Hydrogenispora ethanolica: one gene and its partner. The protein of the gene in region 1 interacts with the protein of each later gene in a pairwise test. Links are inferred from orthologs where the notes say so. Each region holds a gene or a part of one and is shown on either strand. Other genes may lie near its edges. The genes, in order: EDC14_RS18065 and recJ.

The links.
Region 2: the proteins of EDC14_RS18065 (region 1) and recJ interact in binary tests that used the Escherichia coli proteins (3 or more experiments, as listed by UniProt). The link is inferred for Hydrogenispora ethanolica from one-to-one orthologs.

The regions. Positions count from the first base shown.
Region 1 is NZ_SLUN01000025.1:49,923-58,714, forward strand. Bases 3,205-6,128 are described here. They hold EDC14_RS18065 (DNA topoisomerase III), read left to right. Parts: upstream 3,205-3,541; coding sequence 3,542-5,716; downstream 5,717-6,128. Other genes in these bases: EDC14_RS18060 (LL-diaminopimelate aminotransferase), read left to right, coding at 3,205-3,452; EDC14_RS18070 (GNAT family N-acetyltransferase), read left to right, coding at 5,846-6,128. In the rest of the region: EDC14_RS18050 (carboxypeptidase M32), read left to right, coding at 1-1,403; EDC14_RS18055 (class I SAM-dependent DNA methyltransferase), read left to right, coding at 1,566-2,183; more of EDC14_RS18060, read left to right, coding at 2,223-3,204; more of EDC14_RS18070, read left to right, coding at 6,129-6,295; EDC14_RS18075 (PhzF family phenazine biosynthesis protein), read left to right, coding at 6,323-7,225; EDC14_RS18080 (OadG family protein), read right to left, coding at 7,549-7,689; EDC14_RS18085 (sodium ion-translocating decarboxylase subunit beta), read right to left, coding at 7,777-8,792.
Region 2 is NZ_SLUN01000017.1:9,935-18,706, forward strand. Bases 1-2,904 are described here. They hold recJ (single-stranded-DNA-specific exonuclease RecJ), read right to left. Parts: upstream 2,359-2,904; coding sequence 643-2,358; downstream 1-642. Other genes in these bases: EDC14_RS14065 (RelA/SpoT family protein), read right to left, coding at 1-642; EDC14_RS14075 (AMP-binding protein), read right to left, coding at 2,756-2,904. Outside these bases: more of EDC14_RS14075, read right to left, coding at 2,905-4,414; EDC14_RS14080 (helix-turn-helix domain-containing protein), read right to left, coding at 4,432-4,986; EDC14_RS27580 (lytic transglycosylase domain-containing protein), read left to right, coding at 5,500-6,108; EDC14_RS14090 (hypothetical protein), read right to left, coding at 6,345-8,102; EDC14_RS14095 (sulfotransferase family protein), read right to left, coding at 8,611-8,772. UniProt on the Escherichia coli protein: Single-stranded-DNA-specific exonuclease.

The DNA of each region.
Region 1 (8,792 bases):
CGCCGGGCGCGGCAGCGGCCCGGGCCCGGCAGCTGGCGACCATGGAACGGCTGGCGCACGAGAAGGCGACCGCTCCGGAATTGGGCCGGTTGTTGGATGAACTCCAACCGTTGCTGGAGGGTCTCTCTCCGGACTCGCCCGATGTCGCCTTGATCCGGGTGGCCGCCCGGGATTTTGAGCGTGCCGCGAAGATTCCGCCCAAGTTTACCGCCGAATTTTCGGAACATACCTCCCGGACCTATGAGGCATGGGCCAAAGCCCGGGCCCAGAAGGATTTCCAGATCGTCCGGCCGTTGCTCGAAAAGACGCTGGATTACAGCAGGCAATTGGCGAATTTTTATCCCGGATACCAACATATCGCCGATCCGCTCATCGACGAACTGGACGAGGGACTGACCGTCGCCGTCATCCGGCCGCTCTTCGCCCAGTTGCGCGAGGAATTGACCCGGTTGGTCGGGGCGATCACCGCCCGGCCCGCGCCGGATGATTCCTGCCTGAAGCAGCATTTCCCGGAGGCGGACCAATGGCGGTTCGGCCTGAACGTCGCCGAGCGGCTGGGATACGATTTCAACCGGGGCCGGCAGGACAAGAGCCCGCACCCTTTTACCACGTCGTTTTCCATCGATGACGTCCGGATCACCACCCGGATCAAGGAAAACCGGCTCAGCGAGGCGCTCTTCAGCACCATCCACGAGACCGGCCACGCCTTGTATGAGCAGGGGATCGATCCGAGGTGGGAAGCGACTCCGCTAGCCAGCGGCACCGCCATGGGCGTCCACGAGAGCCAGTCGCGGCTCTGGGAGAACCTGGTGGGGCGGAGCCGCCATTTCTGGCAGTACTTCTACCCCAAGCTGCAGGAGGTCTTCCCGCAACAGCTGGGCCAGGTGGACTTTGAAGTCTTCTACCATGCCTTGAATAAGGTGGAGCGGTCGCTGATCCGGACCGACGCCGACGAAGTGACCTATAACCTGCACGTGATGATCCGCTTTGATCTGGAATTGGCGATGCTGGAAGGAAAGCTCGCCGTCGCCGACCTGCGCGAGGCCTGGAATGAGCGGTACCGGACCGATCTGGGTGTGACCCCGCCCGACGACGGCTTGGGGGTTCTCCAGGATATGCACTGGTACAGCGGGACCATCGGCGGCTATTTCCAAAGCTATACGCTGGGCAACATCATGAGCGCCCAATTCTACGAAGCTGCCCTGGCGCATCACCCGCAGATTCCGACGGAGATCGCCGCCGGCCGTTTCGAAACCTTGCACGGTTGGCTCAAAACGAACATTTACCAATACGGCCGCCAATTGTCGGGCACGACCATCGTGCAACGGGCCACCGGAAAGCCGATTACCATCGAACCGTACGTGCGGTATTTAAAGAACAAGTATCGGGAGTTGTATCCCTGAATCCGGCCGATACCGCAACGATTTTGAGTTGGATTCCGTTTTGGGCATGGTCGGCTCGCTCGATCATGCCCAAAATGAAATTTGCCGCTGTGAAGGACAGAAGACTGTAATTTAAAAGTTTCCCTCATCATATCCGAAGTTTTTTAGCGGAGGATCAAATCGGTGGAGAATTTCGATGAACTGGCTTTGCGTTGGGATGAAGATCCCAAGCGCCGCAAGCGGGCCAGCGTAGTGGCCATGGAAATGGCGCGGGAGATCCCGGACCTCGAAAGGATGACGGGCTTTGAATACGGTTGCGGCACGGGGCTGTTAAGTTTCTACCTGCAACCGTTTATGCGCGAAATTTGGCTGGGGGACAGTTCGGCGGGGATGTTGTCCGTGGCCGAGCAGAAGATTCAAACGCTCCGGATCGCCAACATGCACCCCCTCCCAATCGATCTAACCGCCGCGGAGCTGCCGGAGCTCAAGTTTGATGTGGTTTACACGTTGATGGCCTTGCACCATATCAAGCCGCTGAACGACGTTTTGCAGTCCTTTTACGAAATGTTGCATCCGGAAGGCACATTGTGCATCGCGGATCTGGACAAGGAAGACGGCACGTTCCACGGTCCCGGCTTTACGGGCCATCATGGCTTTGACGTTCGGGAGCTGTCGGCGACCTTGCGGGAAATCGGTTTCACCAAGCTTCGGAGCAAAATCTGTCACACTATCGTGAAACAAGATCGCGACGGACGGGAGAAACAATATCCGTTATTCCTGTTGGTCGGCCAGAAGAGATAAGGAGCCGCCAGTGCGGCAAAAAACTCACGGAGGTCCGCCATGGATTTTATCGACGACAAGATTGCCGAGCGTTTGGGGGGCAGGAATTTTGGCAAGTCCACCACGGTTTATAAGTTCGTCCGGATCAAGCAGGCCAAGCAAGAGGCGCGAGCCAGCAAACCCTTCCTCCCTTTAATCGACATGGGCGTCGGCGAACCCGACCGGCCGGCCGACCCGCGCCTCGTCGCGGTGTTGGCCGAGGAAGCCGGAAAGCCGGAGAACCGCTGGTATTCGGATAACGGGATCGGCGAGTTTCAAGACGCGGCCGCCGGCTATATGGACCGGGTTTATGGCGTCAAGAATTTGACCCGCGCGAATATCATCCATGGCATCGGCTCCAAGCCGATCCTGGCCATGCTGCCGCTGTGCCTGGTGAATCCGGGCGAGATCGCGCTGACCACCTTTCCCGGATATCCGGTGACCGCCACCTATACCCGGTACCTCGGCGGCGATACGTATCATCTGCCGTTGCTTCCCGAGAACCAGTTTTATCCCGACTTTTCGGCGATCCCCGCCCCGGTGTTGAAAAAGGCGAAACTCCTCTACATCAATTATCCCAACAATCCCACCGGCCAGGTGGCGACTCGTGAGTTTTATCAGAGCGTGGTGCGGTTCGCCCGCCAAAACAATATCTTTGTGATCTCCGATGCCGCCTATGCCGCGCTGACCTTCGACGGGTATCAGCCTTTGAGTTTCTTGGCGGTGGACGGCGCCATGGATGTCGGAGTGGAAGTGCATTCGCTTTCCAAGGCTTTCAACATGACCGGCTGGCGGCTGGCCTTTGTGGCCGGCCATCCCCGGATCATTCAGGCCTACGGGACTGTCAAGGACAATACCGACTCCGGCCAGTTCCGCGCCATTCAAAAGGCCGGCATCTATGCGCTGCAGCATCCTGAGTTGACCGCGGCCAATTGCGAGCGGTATTCGCGCCGGCACAATCTGCTGGTGGCGGCACTGCGCGAGCTGGGCTTCGCGGCCCACAAGCCCAGGGGTTCGTTCTATTGTTACGTTCCGGCCCCCAAGGGAACCCGCTCGGGACTGGTCTTTGAGAACGCCGAGGCCGCCGCGGAGTACCTGATCAAGGAGGCGCTGATCTCCACGGTACCCTGGGACGACGCCGGAGCGTACCTCCGCTTCTCGGTGACCTTTGAAGCCGATGGCGATGAGGCGGAAAAAAGGGTCATCGCCGCGGTCCGAGAGAGGCTGGGAAGGCTGGAACTGGTATTTTAGGCTTGATAACTTGAAAGACAGAAACAGCAGTTTGATTTCAGGAAAAAGTCAATTGCCAAAAATGATACATCAAGAATGGAGCGTAACCCATGTCCAAAACCCTGGTCCTGGCCGAGAAACCTTCGGTCGGCCGCGAAATCGCGAAGATCTTGCACTGCAACCAGCAGGGGAACGGCTGCCTGATCGGCCCCCGCTATATCGTCTCCTGGGCCCTCGGCCACCTGGTCACCCTGGCCGACCCGGAGGCCTACGACGACCGCTATAAGACCTGGAACCTCGAGGACCTGCCGATGCTCCCGGAGAAGATGGAGCTGGTGGTGATCCGCGAGACCGCCCGCCAGTTCAAGGCGGTCAAGGATTTGATGAAGCAGCCGGATCTCGACGAATTGGTCATCGCCACCGATGCCGGCCGCGAGGGCGAGCTGGTGGCCCGCTGGATCATTCAGAAAGCGGGTTGGCGCAAGCCCATTAAACGGCTGTGGATCTCCTCCCAGACCGAACGGGCCATCAAGGAAGGCTTTCAAAATCTCAAGCCGGGCCGGGAGTATGAGCGACTATACGCCGCCGCCGAATGCCGGGCCGAGGCCGACTGGCTGGTGGGACTGAATGTCACCCGGGCGCTCACCTGCAAATACAATGCCCAACTCTCGGCCGGCCGGGTTCAGACCCCGACCCTGGCCCTGGTGGTGGAGCGGGAGAACGAGATCAAGCGGTTCGTGCCCAAAGCGTATTGGACCGTGCAAGCCGCGGCGGGAGGCTTCAACCTGCAATGGCGGGACGCCAATGGCCAGACCCGGCTCTTCGATAAAGGGCGGGCCGAGGCGCTCGCCGCCAAAACCTCCGGCCAGACCGGGACCATTGTAGAGCTGAAAAAAGAAGCCAAGAAAGAACCGCCGCCCTTGGCCTATGACCTGACCGAGCTGCAGCGGGACGCCAACCGGCGGTACGGCTTCTCCGCCAAAACGACCTCCGCCGTGATGCAGCAGCTTTATGAGCGGCACAAGCTGGTGACCTATCCCCGGACCGATTCCCGGTACTTGAGCGAGGATATCGTGCCGACCCTGCCCGAACGGCTGAAGGCCATTGCCACCGGGCCCTATGCCGAGCAAGCCCGGCGGATTCTGGGCCAGAAGCTGACGGTCACCAAGCGCCTGGTCGACAATGCCAAGGTCAGCGACCACCATGCCATCATCCCCACCGAAGAGCCGGTTTTCTTGAGCAAACTCAGCCCGGAGGAGACGAAGATCTATGATCTGATCGTCAAACGGTTTCTGGCGGTGCTTTCGCCGCCTTTCGAATATGAGCAGACCACTCTCAGGGTCGAGGCCGCCGGAGAGTTCTTCGCCGCCCAAGGCAAGAGCGTCAGGGCCAAAGGCTGGCGGGCGATGGAAGACGGCGGGGCCGCGCCGGATGAGGCCGGGGACGACGAAGCGCCGGAGCAGTCCCTGCCCGAACTGCGCCAGGGGGAGCGGCTAAAGCTGCTCACCGTCAAAACGGTCGCCGGCACCACCAAGCCGCCGGCCCGCTATACCGAGGCGACCTTGCTCTCGGCCATGGAGCATCCGGGCAAGGGGATCGAGGACCGCGAGCTCCGGGAGGCCCTGGACAACAGCAGCGGGCTGGGCACGCCGGCCACCCGGGCCGAGATCATCGAAAAACTGTTCAACTCCTTCTATATGGAGCGGCAAGGCAAGTCCATCGTTCCGACCTCCAAGGGCATCCAACTGATTGGCCTGGTCCCGCCGGAGCTGAGATCGGCCGAACTGACCGCCCAGTGGGAGCAGCAGTTGACCCAGATCAGCAAAGGCCGGGCCGAGCGGCGCCAATTCATGGCCGGGATCCGCGACTATGCCGCCCGTCTGGTGACGACCGTGGCCGGCAGCGGCCAATCGTACCGGCATGATAACCTGACCCGCGTCAAATGCCCGGAATGCGGCAAATACCTGCTGCAAGTCAAAGGGAAGCGCGGCGAGATGCTGGTCTGTCAGGACCGGGAATGCGGCTACCGGCAGAACGTCTCGCTCACCTCCAACGCCCGTTGCCCGCAGTGCCATAAGCAGCTGGAACTGCGCGGCGAAGGGGAAAACAAGATCTTCAGCTGCAGCTGCGGCTATCGCGAGAAGCTGTCCGCTTTCACCAAGCGCCGGGAAGAAGAGAAGGGCAAGGCCAATAAGCGCGAGGTGAATCAGTTCCTGAACCGGCAGCAGGACCAGGGTCCGCTCAATACGGCGCTGGCTGAAGCATTGTCGAAGCTGAAGAAATGATGGCTTTTTATTCTCACGCCATTGGTAAGAATCCGATGATGACCGAAAGAAAGAAGGTGCGTCCCGCTGATCGAGTTAGCCTATGAGCCGTTCAAGCCCGGAGAAGAACAGCTTATCTACGAGCTGGTCATGAAGGTCTTCGACAAGTTCGTGGCTCCGGATTATGTCGCACAGGGACGGCGGACCTTCCAAGAGTATGTGGCGTCCGCCAAAATCCGGGAGCGGTACGATGGCGGCGCCGACCGGGTCTGGACAGCCAAGGCTGGCCCGGAGCTCGTCGGCGTCATCGCCCTGCGCGAGGAGAAACACATTTCGCTCTTATTCGTGGCCGAAGCGTGGCAGCGGCGGGGGATCGCCCGCGGACTGGTCGGGCGGGCAATCCGGGAGCTGGAGACGCGCCCCGGGGCTGCCCGGCAGCTGACGGTCAATTCATCCCCGTATGCGGTTACCGTCTACGAAAAGCTGGGCTTCCAGAAACTCGGGGCGGAACAGGAACGGGACGGCATCCGCTTTGTACCGATGAAGGCCGATCTGGGGAGCCGGGGAGCGGGGGATCCGGATCCCGGGCCGGGAAGATGATGTCAGCTTCAATCGAAGGAGAATCCATTGCGGAAAGAATTTTTGGTCGTCAATAGTTTCGCGGAACAGGCCTTCGGCGGGAATCCCGCGGCGGTGCTGCCCGATGCTTCCGGTTTGACTGACGCGCAAATGCAGGCCATTGCCAGACAGCTGAATCTGGTGGAGACGGTTTTTGTCCTTCCGGCGGCCGAAACCGGCGCCGATCTGCGCTTCCGCTATTTCACCCCGGTTCAGGAACTCCCGGTGGCGGGTCATCCCACCGTGGCCGCAGTTCTGGCGCTGATCGAGCAGGGGCGGCTCCCGATGGCCGCAGACCGGGATTACCGGATCCGGACTGGGGCGGGGATTCAACGGGTGACCGTCGCCCGAAACGAGCGGGGTCCGGTGGTGGTCATGGAACAGCCGCGGCCGGAATTTTTGCCGCCCCTGGATGACCGGGCCGCCGTCGCTGAACTCTTCGGATTGCGGTTGGAAGATCTCCTGCCCGACCTGCCGGTCCAGCCGGTCCATACCGGGCTGGGCCATCTCATCGTCCCGCTGCGGACGCTCGAGGCATTGTTCCGGGCGGAACGGCGGATCCTCCCGCTAAAGAGTTTCTGCGCCGGACTGGGCATCCGCGAGGCGCAGCTGTTCACCCCGGAAACGCTCGACCCCCAAAAGGACCTGCATACCCGCAACATTTGTCCGCGCGAAGGCCTGGAGGATCCCGGCTGTGGCGTGGGCAACGGCGCCTTGGGCGCTTATCTGCTCAGGCACTATTACCGCGGCGAAACCGCGATCCGGCTCCGGGCGGAGCAGGGGAATATCGTCAATATGCCTTGCGTCATCGAGATTCATGCCCAAAGGAGCCAGGACGGCATTCGGGTGTCCATCGGCGGCAACGGCCGCTTGATGATCCGGGGGGAATTTTACCTGGATCAGCCGGAGTAGCCCGGCGAGTTGTTCCGAAGCTCCGGGACGAACCGCCGAAGTCCCGGGAAGGCCGTCCGGAGCACCCGGCGGATCGTCCGAGGCTTGCGGACGAGCGCCTCAGCCCCGCGGAGGCCCTTCCGGAGCGCCCGGAGCATCTTTCGAAGTCGATGTCGGCCTTTCCGGAGGCTTCGGACCCCGTTCCGCCGGACCGGGAAGGAGTGACGGGGAAGAAGCCTCCGGATCCCGGGCTCCTCGCGGCGGATTTTCCGCCGGTATTAGTTCAACCAATTTCCCGGATGAGCCGTACGGAATGCCTTTTGGTTCCGGCCGGACGGTGAATCCTAGGGTTCCTCTTTTGGCGGGCGCTTCAGCGCGGCCCAGAGCAACAGCCGGGCCACGCCATAAAAGAGGATGAGCACCAGAAAAACGCCGGCCATGCCGTAGAGGGTGGCCAGGAGGCCTCTCACCAAATTTTCCTGCATCGTCTCACCTTCCTATATCTGATCAGCAGCTACGCATCATGTCCCGAAAGCCGGCCATGATGAAGTGATTAACGGATTGATTTCGTCCTATCGTAACAAAAGCGCCGGGATGATCGCCAGCAGCAAGCCGCCGGCCACCACCGAGCCGAGCTGTCCGGCGACATTGGCGCTGACCGCCTGCATCAAGACGAAGTTGGTCGGGTCTTCCTGCTGGGCCAGGCGCTGAATCACCCGGGCGGACATGGGAAAGGCCGAGATCCCGGCGGCGCCGATCATCGGATTGACTTTTTGCTTCAAGAAAAGATTGAGGCCCTGGGCGAACCAGACTCCACCGGCAGTGTCAAAAACGAAGGCCACCGCGCCCATGGCCATGATCAGCAAGGTCTTGTAGTTCAGGAAATGCAGCGCCTCCATGGACGAACCGATGGTGATCCCCAGGAGGATGGTCACCAGGTTGGCCAGCTCATGCTGGGCGGTCTTGGAGAGCCGGTCCAGCACGCCGCATTCCCGGATCAGGTTGCCGAACATCAACGAGCCCACCAGGGCGACGCTGATCGGCGCGAAGATGCCGGCGATCAGCGTGACCAGGATCGGGAAAAGGATCTTGACGATCTGCGGAACTTGTCCCTGCCGGGGCGATTCCATCCGGATCAGCCTCTCCTGGCGGCTGGTCAGAAATTTGATCACCGGCGGCTGGATGATGGGAACCAGCGACATGTAGGAATAGGCCGCCACCGAGATCGGCGCCAGCAGATTCTTGGCGAACTTGGTGGCCACGTAGATGGAGGTCGGGCCGTCGGCGGCGCCGATGATGCCGATGGCGGCGGCCTCTTTCAGGCTGAAGCCGCAGACGATCGCGATGAGCATCGTGGCGAAGATGCCGAACTGGGCCGCGGCGCCGAAGAAGAGCATGAACGGGTTCTGCAGCAGCGGGCCGAAATCGATCATCGCGCCCACCGCGATGAAAATCAGCACCGGGAAGAGCTCCGATTCAATGCAGGTCTTGTACAGAAGGGTCAAAAATCCGTCGGGCCCCACCGCCGAAGAGAACGGAATATTGGCCAGAATAGCCCCGAAACCGATGGGCAACAGCAGCATCGGCT
Region 2 (8,772 bases), on another replicon or contig:
GCCTTCCCGCTCCTGCCGCTTTTTGGCGACCTTGCCGACCAGATCGTAGTAGGCATCGGGATCGATATAGCGGAGCGCCAGATCCTCCAGCTCCCATTTCACCTTGCCGATACCGATTCGATGGGCCAGCGGCGCATAGATCTCCAGGGTTTCCTTGGCGATCTTTTGTTGCTTCTCGGGGCAAAGGGCTTTGAGGGTCCGCATGTTATGCAGCCTGTCGGCCAGCTTGATGATGATCACCCGCAGGTCCTGAGTCATCGCCAGGAACATCTTGCGCAGGTTCTCCATCTGCTGTTCCTGCTTGCTTTGGAAGGCCAGGCGGGAGAGCTTGGTGACGCCGTCGACCAGCAGGGCCACTTCCGAACCGAAGCGTTTTTTGATCTCCTCCAGATCGTGTCCGGTATCCTCAACCACGTCGTGCAGCAGGGAAGCTTCGATCGAAGTCGTATCCATACCCAGGTCGTAAACGATGTTCGCCACTTCCCAGGGGTGCTGGATATAAGCCTCGCCCGACTCCCGTTTCTGGCCTTGATGGGCGTCAAAGGCAAAGTCATAGGCCGCCTTTACCCGCAGGGCATCGGCCTCGCCGCGATTCTGGGCGATTCTCTGCAAAAAATCTGCAAAGGACGTTGATGGTTCCACTTACTCGCTCCCCCGTCGCACGACATCCTTCAGGTTCAGCTGGATCTGAACCGAGCCGTTCCAATGGTTCTCCTCCAATGAGAAAGCCAGGTCCAACTCGCTGGTGCTGGCCAGCTCATCCAGGACGAATCCCAGATTGAAGCCGATCCCCTCCCGGGTCACCTGTTGGTCGGAGACCCGCAGTTTGAGGTGTTTGCCATTCTCGCCCACGCCTTTGTAGTCGACCAGGCGGACGGCCCGGCACCCGAAGACCGGGGTGGGATTGGCCGGCCCGCACGGCGCCAGCATCTCCAATTCTCTGGCCAGGTCCAGCGTGACCCGGTTCAGATCCAATAAGCTCTCGATATTCAGCATCGGCCGGAGATTTTCCGGAGTCAGATGCGCCTTGGCGTACTCCTGGAATGCCTGTCTGAACCCGGGGATCTGTTCCCGGGCGATGGAGAGTCCCGCGGCGAACTCATGGCCGCCAAAGCGGATCAGATGGCCGCTGCAGTGATCGATGGCGTTGAACAGGTTGAAACCGTGGATGCTGCGGCCGGACCCCCGGCCCTCGGCCCCGTCCAGCCCGATCAGGATCACTGGTTTATTATAGATCTCCACCAGCCGTGATGCCACAATGCCGATGACCCCGAGATGCCATCCCTCGCCGGCCAGCACCAACCCGTACTCCTCCGCCAGCTCCGGAGCGGCGGCCAGCATCTGTTGGGCCTCGGTCAGGACCTGGTTCTCGGTACTCTGGCGGTTCAGATTCTCCTTCTCCAACTGCTTGGCGAGATCCAGCGCCTGCACCGGGTCGTTGGTCAGGAAGAGGCGCACCCCGATGCTGGGATTGCCCATCCGGCCGGCGGCATTGACCCGCGGCGCCAACACGAATCCGATGTGGCCGCTGGTGATGGCCCGGTCGGCCAGGGCCGCCGTCTGAATTAAAGCTTGCAACCCGATGTTTTCCGTCTTTTGCAACTGCATCAAGCCATATTTGACCAGTACCCGGTTTTCGCCGAGCAACGGCACGATATCGGCCACGGTCCCAAAGGCCACCAGATCCAGATTGCTGAAGAGCCGTTCCCGGATCTCTGGGAAGGCGGTGGCAACCCCCTGGAGCAGCTTGAACGCGACGCCGACCCCGGCCAGCTGCTGGAATGGATAACCCTCGCCCGGCAGCTTCGGATCAATAATCGCATAGGCGGCGGGAAGCGTCTCCTGGGACTCGTGATGATCGGTGATGATCAGATCGACGCCCCGCTCCGCCAGGTAGGCCGCTTCCTCCACCGCGGTGATCCCGCAATCCACGGTGATGATCAGGCCGACGCCGCGCGCCAGGGCCTTCTCGATGGAGCTGAGATGCAGCCCGTATCCTTCTTCCAGCCGCTTGGGCAGATAATAAAGGAGTTTTCCCGGCAAGAGCCGGGCCAGTACCCGGATCATCAGCGAGACGGAGGTGATCCCGTCCACGTCGTAGTCGCCATAGATCAGGACGTATTCCTGATCCCGGATGGCCCGTCCGATCCGTTCCACCGCCCGTTGCATCATTTGGAATTGGAAGGGATCGTGCAGCTGATTCAGGGTTGGAGCCAGAAAAAGCTGGGCCGCCTGGGGATCGGAGAGACCCCGGTTCACCAGCAGCCTGGCCAGGAGCGCCGAGATTCCCAGCCGCTCGGCCAATTCGTCGGCGAGGTTATGAGGATGAGCGGCGATCCGCCATACTTTTCCGGTCATCGTTTCGTCCTGTCGTTTGATGAATTAGCAGCCATGTTAAAGTCTCTTTCCAACCGCTTCAGCCTGAAAAGGTTTAAAAAGTCGACTTTATCCCTTGCTTCTCTGAGCTTTTGTATTCACCCTGTCCTTCGGACAGGATTTATTACAACGCTTTTAGGGAGCATACGCTTTATTTAAGTATTGGCATAAAACGGGATTTCAAATCCAAAAAACCGCTTGCAACATATAACAAGAGCCGGCGGAATCGTCCGTCACGCCGACTGTTTAAAGATTATTCGTCATGATTAGACACATTCCTGCTAAATCCTGCAACCGGCCAAAGTTTTCCCGCAAATCAAAGAAACGGGATGATCGCTCGTCCCGTTTCTTTTTGAAAATACCGGTATGGCCAGCCGCCCTACGCCTCGGTCCGGTCCTTCTCGCGGATCTCCACCCGCCGGATCTTCCCGCTGATCGTTTTGGGGAGCTCCGCCACGAACTCAATGACCCGGGGGTATTTGTAGGGCGCGGTGACCCGTTTGACGTGCTCCTGAAGCTCCTTCACCAGCTCCTCGCCGGGCTGGTAGTTCTTGGTCAGCACCACGGTCGCCTTGACGATCTGGCCCCGCAGCGGGTCGGGAACGCCGGTGACGGCGCACTCCAGGACCGCCGGATGCTCAATCAGGGCGCTCTCGACTTCAAACGGCCCGATCCGGTAACCCGAACTCTTAATGACGTCATCGGTCCGGCCGACGAACCAAAAATAGCCGTCCTCATCCCGCCAGGCGGTATCGCGGGTGTGATACACGCCGTCGTGCCAAACGCTTTCGGTCATCTCGCGGTCGCGGTAGTAGCCGTCAAAGATGCCCACCGGCGTGTAAATGTCGGTCCGGAAGATGATCTCGCCCACTTCGCCCACTTCGCAGGAGCGGCCTTCCTCATCGACGATATCCACTTCATATCCGGGGGAGGGCTTGCCCATCGAGCCGGGGCGCGGCTCCATCCAGGGGAATGTCCCCACCGCCATGGTGCACTCGGTTTGTCCGTATCCTTCCCGCAATTTGATCCCGGTCAGCTTGAGAAACTGGTTATAGATCTCCGGATTGAGCGGTTCGCCGGCGACGACGCAGTATTTCAATTTCGAGAGATCGAATTGGGAAAGGTCCTCTTTGATCAGATACCGGTAGATGGTGGGCGGCGCGCAAAACGTGGTCACGCCGTGTTTGGCGACCATCGCCAACAGATCTCTGGGGATGAACTTCTCGAAGTCATAGACGAAGACCGCGCTGCCGGCCAGCCATTGCCCATAAATTTTTCCCCAGACCGACTTGGCCCAGCCGGTTTCGGAGACCGTCAGGTGCAAGCCGCCATCCTCCACATTCTGCCAATACTTGGCCGTGACGATATGTCCCAGCGGATAGGTGAAATTATGCCGGACCATCTTGGGAAAGGCGGTGGTCCCGGAGGTGAAATATAATAAGGAAATATTGTCGTTCCGGGTCATCGCTTCTCCGGTCGGCTTCTCAAAATGGGAGTCGGCCTTCGCCATCTCCGCGTCAAAGTCCAACCAGCCTTCCCGGGACCCGCCGACCAGGACCTTGGTTTGCAAGGATGGCGAATCGCCTTGCGCCTTCTCGACATGCTCGATCACTTCGGGGCTGGCGACGCAGACGATCATTTTGATATCGGCGGCATTATTCCGGTAGACAAAGTCCTTGGCGGTCAAAAGGTGGGTGGCGGGGACGGCGATGGCGCCGATCTTATGCAACGCCAACAAGCTATACCAGAATTCATGGCGGCGTTTTAGGACCAACATCACCGGATCGCCCTTGCCGATCCCGGCGCTGCGAAAGAAATTGGCAGCCTTGTCGCTGTAAAATTTGAGATCGGCGAAGGTAAAGTTGCGTTCCTCCCCCTGGTCGTTACACCAGACGATCGCCACCTTGTCAGGGGATTGTTCCGCCAGTTCATCGACGACGTCATAGGCGAAGTTGAAGTTGTCCGGAACCTTAATCTCAAAATTCTCGCGGAACTCCTCGTAAGAGTGATACTCCCCGCTGGTATACTTATGTAACAGCATCTGTTCTCTTCCTCTCAAAAAATGATGGCTAAAAATTTAGCGGTCTTGCCATGCAAAGCTTTCATGCCGTGCGGCACCCCGGAGTCAAAATAAAGCGAATCCCCTTCATTCAGGATCACTTCGTGCTCTTCCAGCATCACCCGGATGGAACCCTCCAAAACATAGTTGAATTCCTGGCCGGGGTGGCTGTTCATGTGGATGGGGGAATCTTTCGGCTCCGGCTCCACCGTGACCAGAAACGGCTCCGCTTTCTTATGGGCGAAATTATAAGCCAGGCTTTGATATTTGTAGTCCTTGCGCCGCTCCACCGATACGCCTTTTCCCTTCCGGGTCAGGGCGTAGAGTCGCAGCCGTGGTTCTTCGCCTGTGATCAGGCTCGCCAATTCGATATTGAACCGGTGCGCAATCCGCATCAGGACGCTGACCGGAATATCCCGCTCGCCGCCCTCGTATTCCCGGTATAGTTCCACGGGGACCTCGCATTCTTTGGCCAGAACGTCCAGCGGAACCTCGAATATTTCCCGCAACTCTTTAATCCGCGCCGCAATCTGACGAATCTCCTCTTCCACAGCCACCACTCCTTCTTGTTCATAGCCGATATAGGGATCAGCCCACTTCGCCTGTTTCAAAAATCCGCGCCGTTCAACGGCTGGAGAACTTTTGGAAATAAAACCTTATTGAAGCATTTTTGCTCATCGTATATAGTTTATAGAACCATCCCGAATCATTCAATCAGAAATTTTTAGTAATATTGTTCGACATTATTTTAAAATCTACCTTCCGGATCCCATACTTTTATTTTACATGCAACGACATGAATCCCCATCCAAAGTCCGTAACCAAAATTTCATCTTTGCCTAAGCTGGAGGGTAGACCTTGCAACACGGACTCAGTGTTGACATACTGCAATTCCTTTGGTTATACTGAAAAAAGTGTCGTCCCGGCTTAAAAAAAGCGGTGTTTTGCAATTATTATTAGTTTCTAGAAATTAATGGCAGGTGTTGATGAAAACCTCGCTTAACCCAAAAGCAGGTCAAATGATGAAATAATTGCAAAACCGCCTAAAAAGGCAGGAATCGTTCATGAAACTATCCGATAAACTATCCCGTTCGAATGTCTCTCGTCACAAACTTCTGATTGCGCTCCTTCTTTTGTTCATTCTCTCCTGCGCATACTGGACTTTGAATGTCTGGAACAACGAAACCCAAACGGACCGGCGGCAGTATACCGCGGCCAAGGTATCGATGGTGATGGGGTTTTTCAATAATCGCGATCCGGAGATCCATGCCGCCATCATGAGCACTTTCGATCCGGTCCTGGTGGCGATCGTCATCGGTATTGAGAGCAAGTACCGCTCCGATGTGATCAGCCCCAGAGGTTGCCGCGGCCTGATGCAATTGACCCCTGACAAGCTCGCCGACTGGCGCAACAAGCAAAAAAACATCGAAGTCGGCGCCTACTATCTGCAAAACTTACTGACCCGGTTTGGCTCCATGGAGTTGGCCATCGCCGCCTACAACGCCGGGCCCGAGGCCGTCATCCGTTACCGGGGGGTTCCCCCTTACCAGGAAACCCGGCGGTACGTGGAGAAAGCCAAATTTTACACCATGATGTTTGATCAGATCGTCTGCTTCGAGACGGGATTGGTCCATTCGGAGCAGCGGAATCAGCTCATCCCCAAAACGCTTTAAGTAAAAGTAGGAAAAATCACTGAAGCACGGACGCGCCGTTGCCTCCGCGCCGCAATTGGGGCTTGCGGAGCCCTCGCGTCGGTACGGGACTACACAAATAGAAAAGAGCCTTCGCGAAAAGGCTCTTTTCTTATTCCTCCAGGTTCCGCTCCCGAAGATTTGCGAAACCGGATGCCATTCCCGTATTTCCTGCACCCAAGCCGGGATCGGCGCCGGCCGTCCGGTGCGGTTCACACTCAGATCCCTTCCAATTTGCTGAGCAGCTCTTCCAACTGCCGCGAACTGCGCCGGAGCGAAACCAGGCCCTCGTTCTCGGGCGGGGCCGGAGGCGAGGGACGCTCGCCCGACTGCCCGGACGGGAAAATCTCCGGCAAAATGGATTTACTCTGCGAAGACTCAACCGTTTGGAGCGGCGTTGGCCGGGGCATTTCCGGTTCAGGCGCGGGACGGTCCTCGGCCGCGGCCGGCTCGGGTTCCTGGGCTCCGGGGGAAACCGCCGCTGGGGAGGTTGTGGCGGAGACCGGATGGGCGCCGAAGTTAGCCAGGTGCCCCATTTTCAAAAGATTCACCAGTGAACTCCGGCCGTTTTCATCCACGATCTCAATGAAACCGGGCATGGCGCCGTTGCCGATCCCAGCCGGCAATTTGGCGGTTTCCTGGACTTCCACCGGCGCAGCGGAATTCTCCCGCGCCCCGGCGGCCGACGGCGCCGCTTCCTGCCGGGAGGCGGCCTCCTGCTCCAGCGGAGGCGTCCGGAAGGACGAAGCGGTTTTCTCCGGGGTCACCGCGGGGTTGAGCGGTTGTTTCAGCCGGTCCAGTTCGATGATGATATTTTGATCGCCGATGGTAATGGTTTTTTGATTGGAGCGGGGCTCCTCCGGCTTGGCGGGTTCGGGGTTCGGCCCCGTTCCGGCGGGAGCCGCGGTTTCGGGGGCCGGGATCAATCCCAATCCCGCCAAGGCGTCATTGATCGGGGTCCAGGTCTGCTTGATCATGACCTTCATCGCCCCGACTACGTCCAGGGGCGACGCCCCGGAACTGACCAACACCCGCAACCTGCCCCGTCCCTCGGACCAAGCCGAATCCCAATTGACAAACGCGGACGGAAAGACCGTCGCAAACTGCCCTTCGAAGGAACGCAACATGTCAGCCAAAGAACCCACTTCGGGGCTTTCCAGGTGAATCTCCACCCCGATCTCCCCGCCATAGTCGAAAAACTCGTAATGAATGCCCCGCGGCCACCAATCCGGCCGCAGAATCCGGTACCGGCCGGCCTTGCCCCGGGGCTCGAAGCCTTCAATGGCGATGCGCGAATACGCGGCGATCACCGCCTCAAACTCGGGACGGGCGACGACCGGCGCGGCCGGAGTTCGGATGGGCGCGACGCTGACCGCGCCGCAGACCACCATTTCCGGCAGGTACACCGCTTCCCCGTCCGTTCCGCTATACCTGCGGATCACCACCAGCCGCACATCCAGATCGCTGTGCTCGCGGATGAATTGGAAAGCCTTGATCAGCTCCTCCGGCGCCTGGTCGGCCACCATGACCAGCCGGACCTTCCCGGCCCGGAGATAGGATTCGCAAGACTGCCAGCAACTTTCCAAGCCGTATTCATCGTCGGGGTCGTCCAGGAATTGCCTGAGCGCTTGCTCCAGCGCGCCATCCAGCCTTTGATTCAGCTGGGCCGGGGTCAGCCGGGCCAGCTCCGCGATGAACTCGAAGACCTGCGCGAAAAATTGGCGGCTGACCGGACGGTCGTCGATCCGCTGGACCTTGACGATGGACAAATGGCCATCCCAAGCGACGAACAACGAATCCAACGGGTCCGTCCCCGGCAGCTCCGGATGGGAGCGGACCAACGCCAAGGGCGGCTCCGTCTCAACCTGCAACAATTCAGGATGGAGTGTGACCAATTCCCGAAGTTCGATCGGATCGGCAAAGCCATGCGGAACCATTCGGATCGAACCGGAACGACCGCAGTACACAATCGGCATTCCCATTTACCCCCCTACCGGATAGACACAGCTTTTTTGTGGAAATGATGGCGTAAAATTGTACGATAGCATTTTGATAAAGCGTAAACGGCTTTGTTCGCGAAAGGCGCGGTAAAGCGTTCGCGCTTTTCGCTCCAAACCCGTCAACGCTTTCGCAAAATGCTGGGATTACACAGTTTTTTCTCTCTCCAATATAGCACAAATATTACCAAAATTAAACCATGGACCAGAAAATTATGAAACATTTGGAAATCCATCGCTTTGAGAGCTTTTTGCACAAAATTTGCGCGACTTTCGGGAGAGGCGTTTGGTGTCAAACCCGCGCCGAACCTTCGGGGGGGCCAATGGATGGATCCGGACCGTCACTGCGGGAAAACATCCCGGTTCCCAAAGCGCGGACTTACCCCCATAAAAAAATGGGCTCCCCGGAAATCATTCCGGGAAGCCCAGATGAGAGCGTCCGCCAAACAGCCCTGTTTCAGAAGCAGTTTTGAATCAACGGGCCCGGCTACTGCCGCCAGAACGACAGATCCTTGCCCAGGAAGGCTTCCAATTCTTTTGTTTCCGCCTCAAAATAGCGATACAATTGTTTCCGGAGCGTCTCATCGAGGGAAGAAATCGGAGAGCCCTCCTTGGCCAGCAGGGTGTTCTTCAGGTTTTTCAGCAAGGA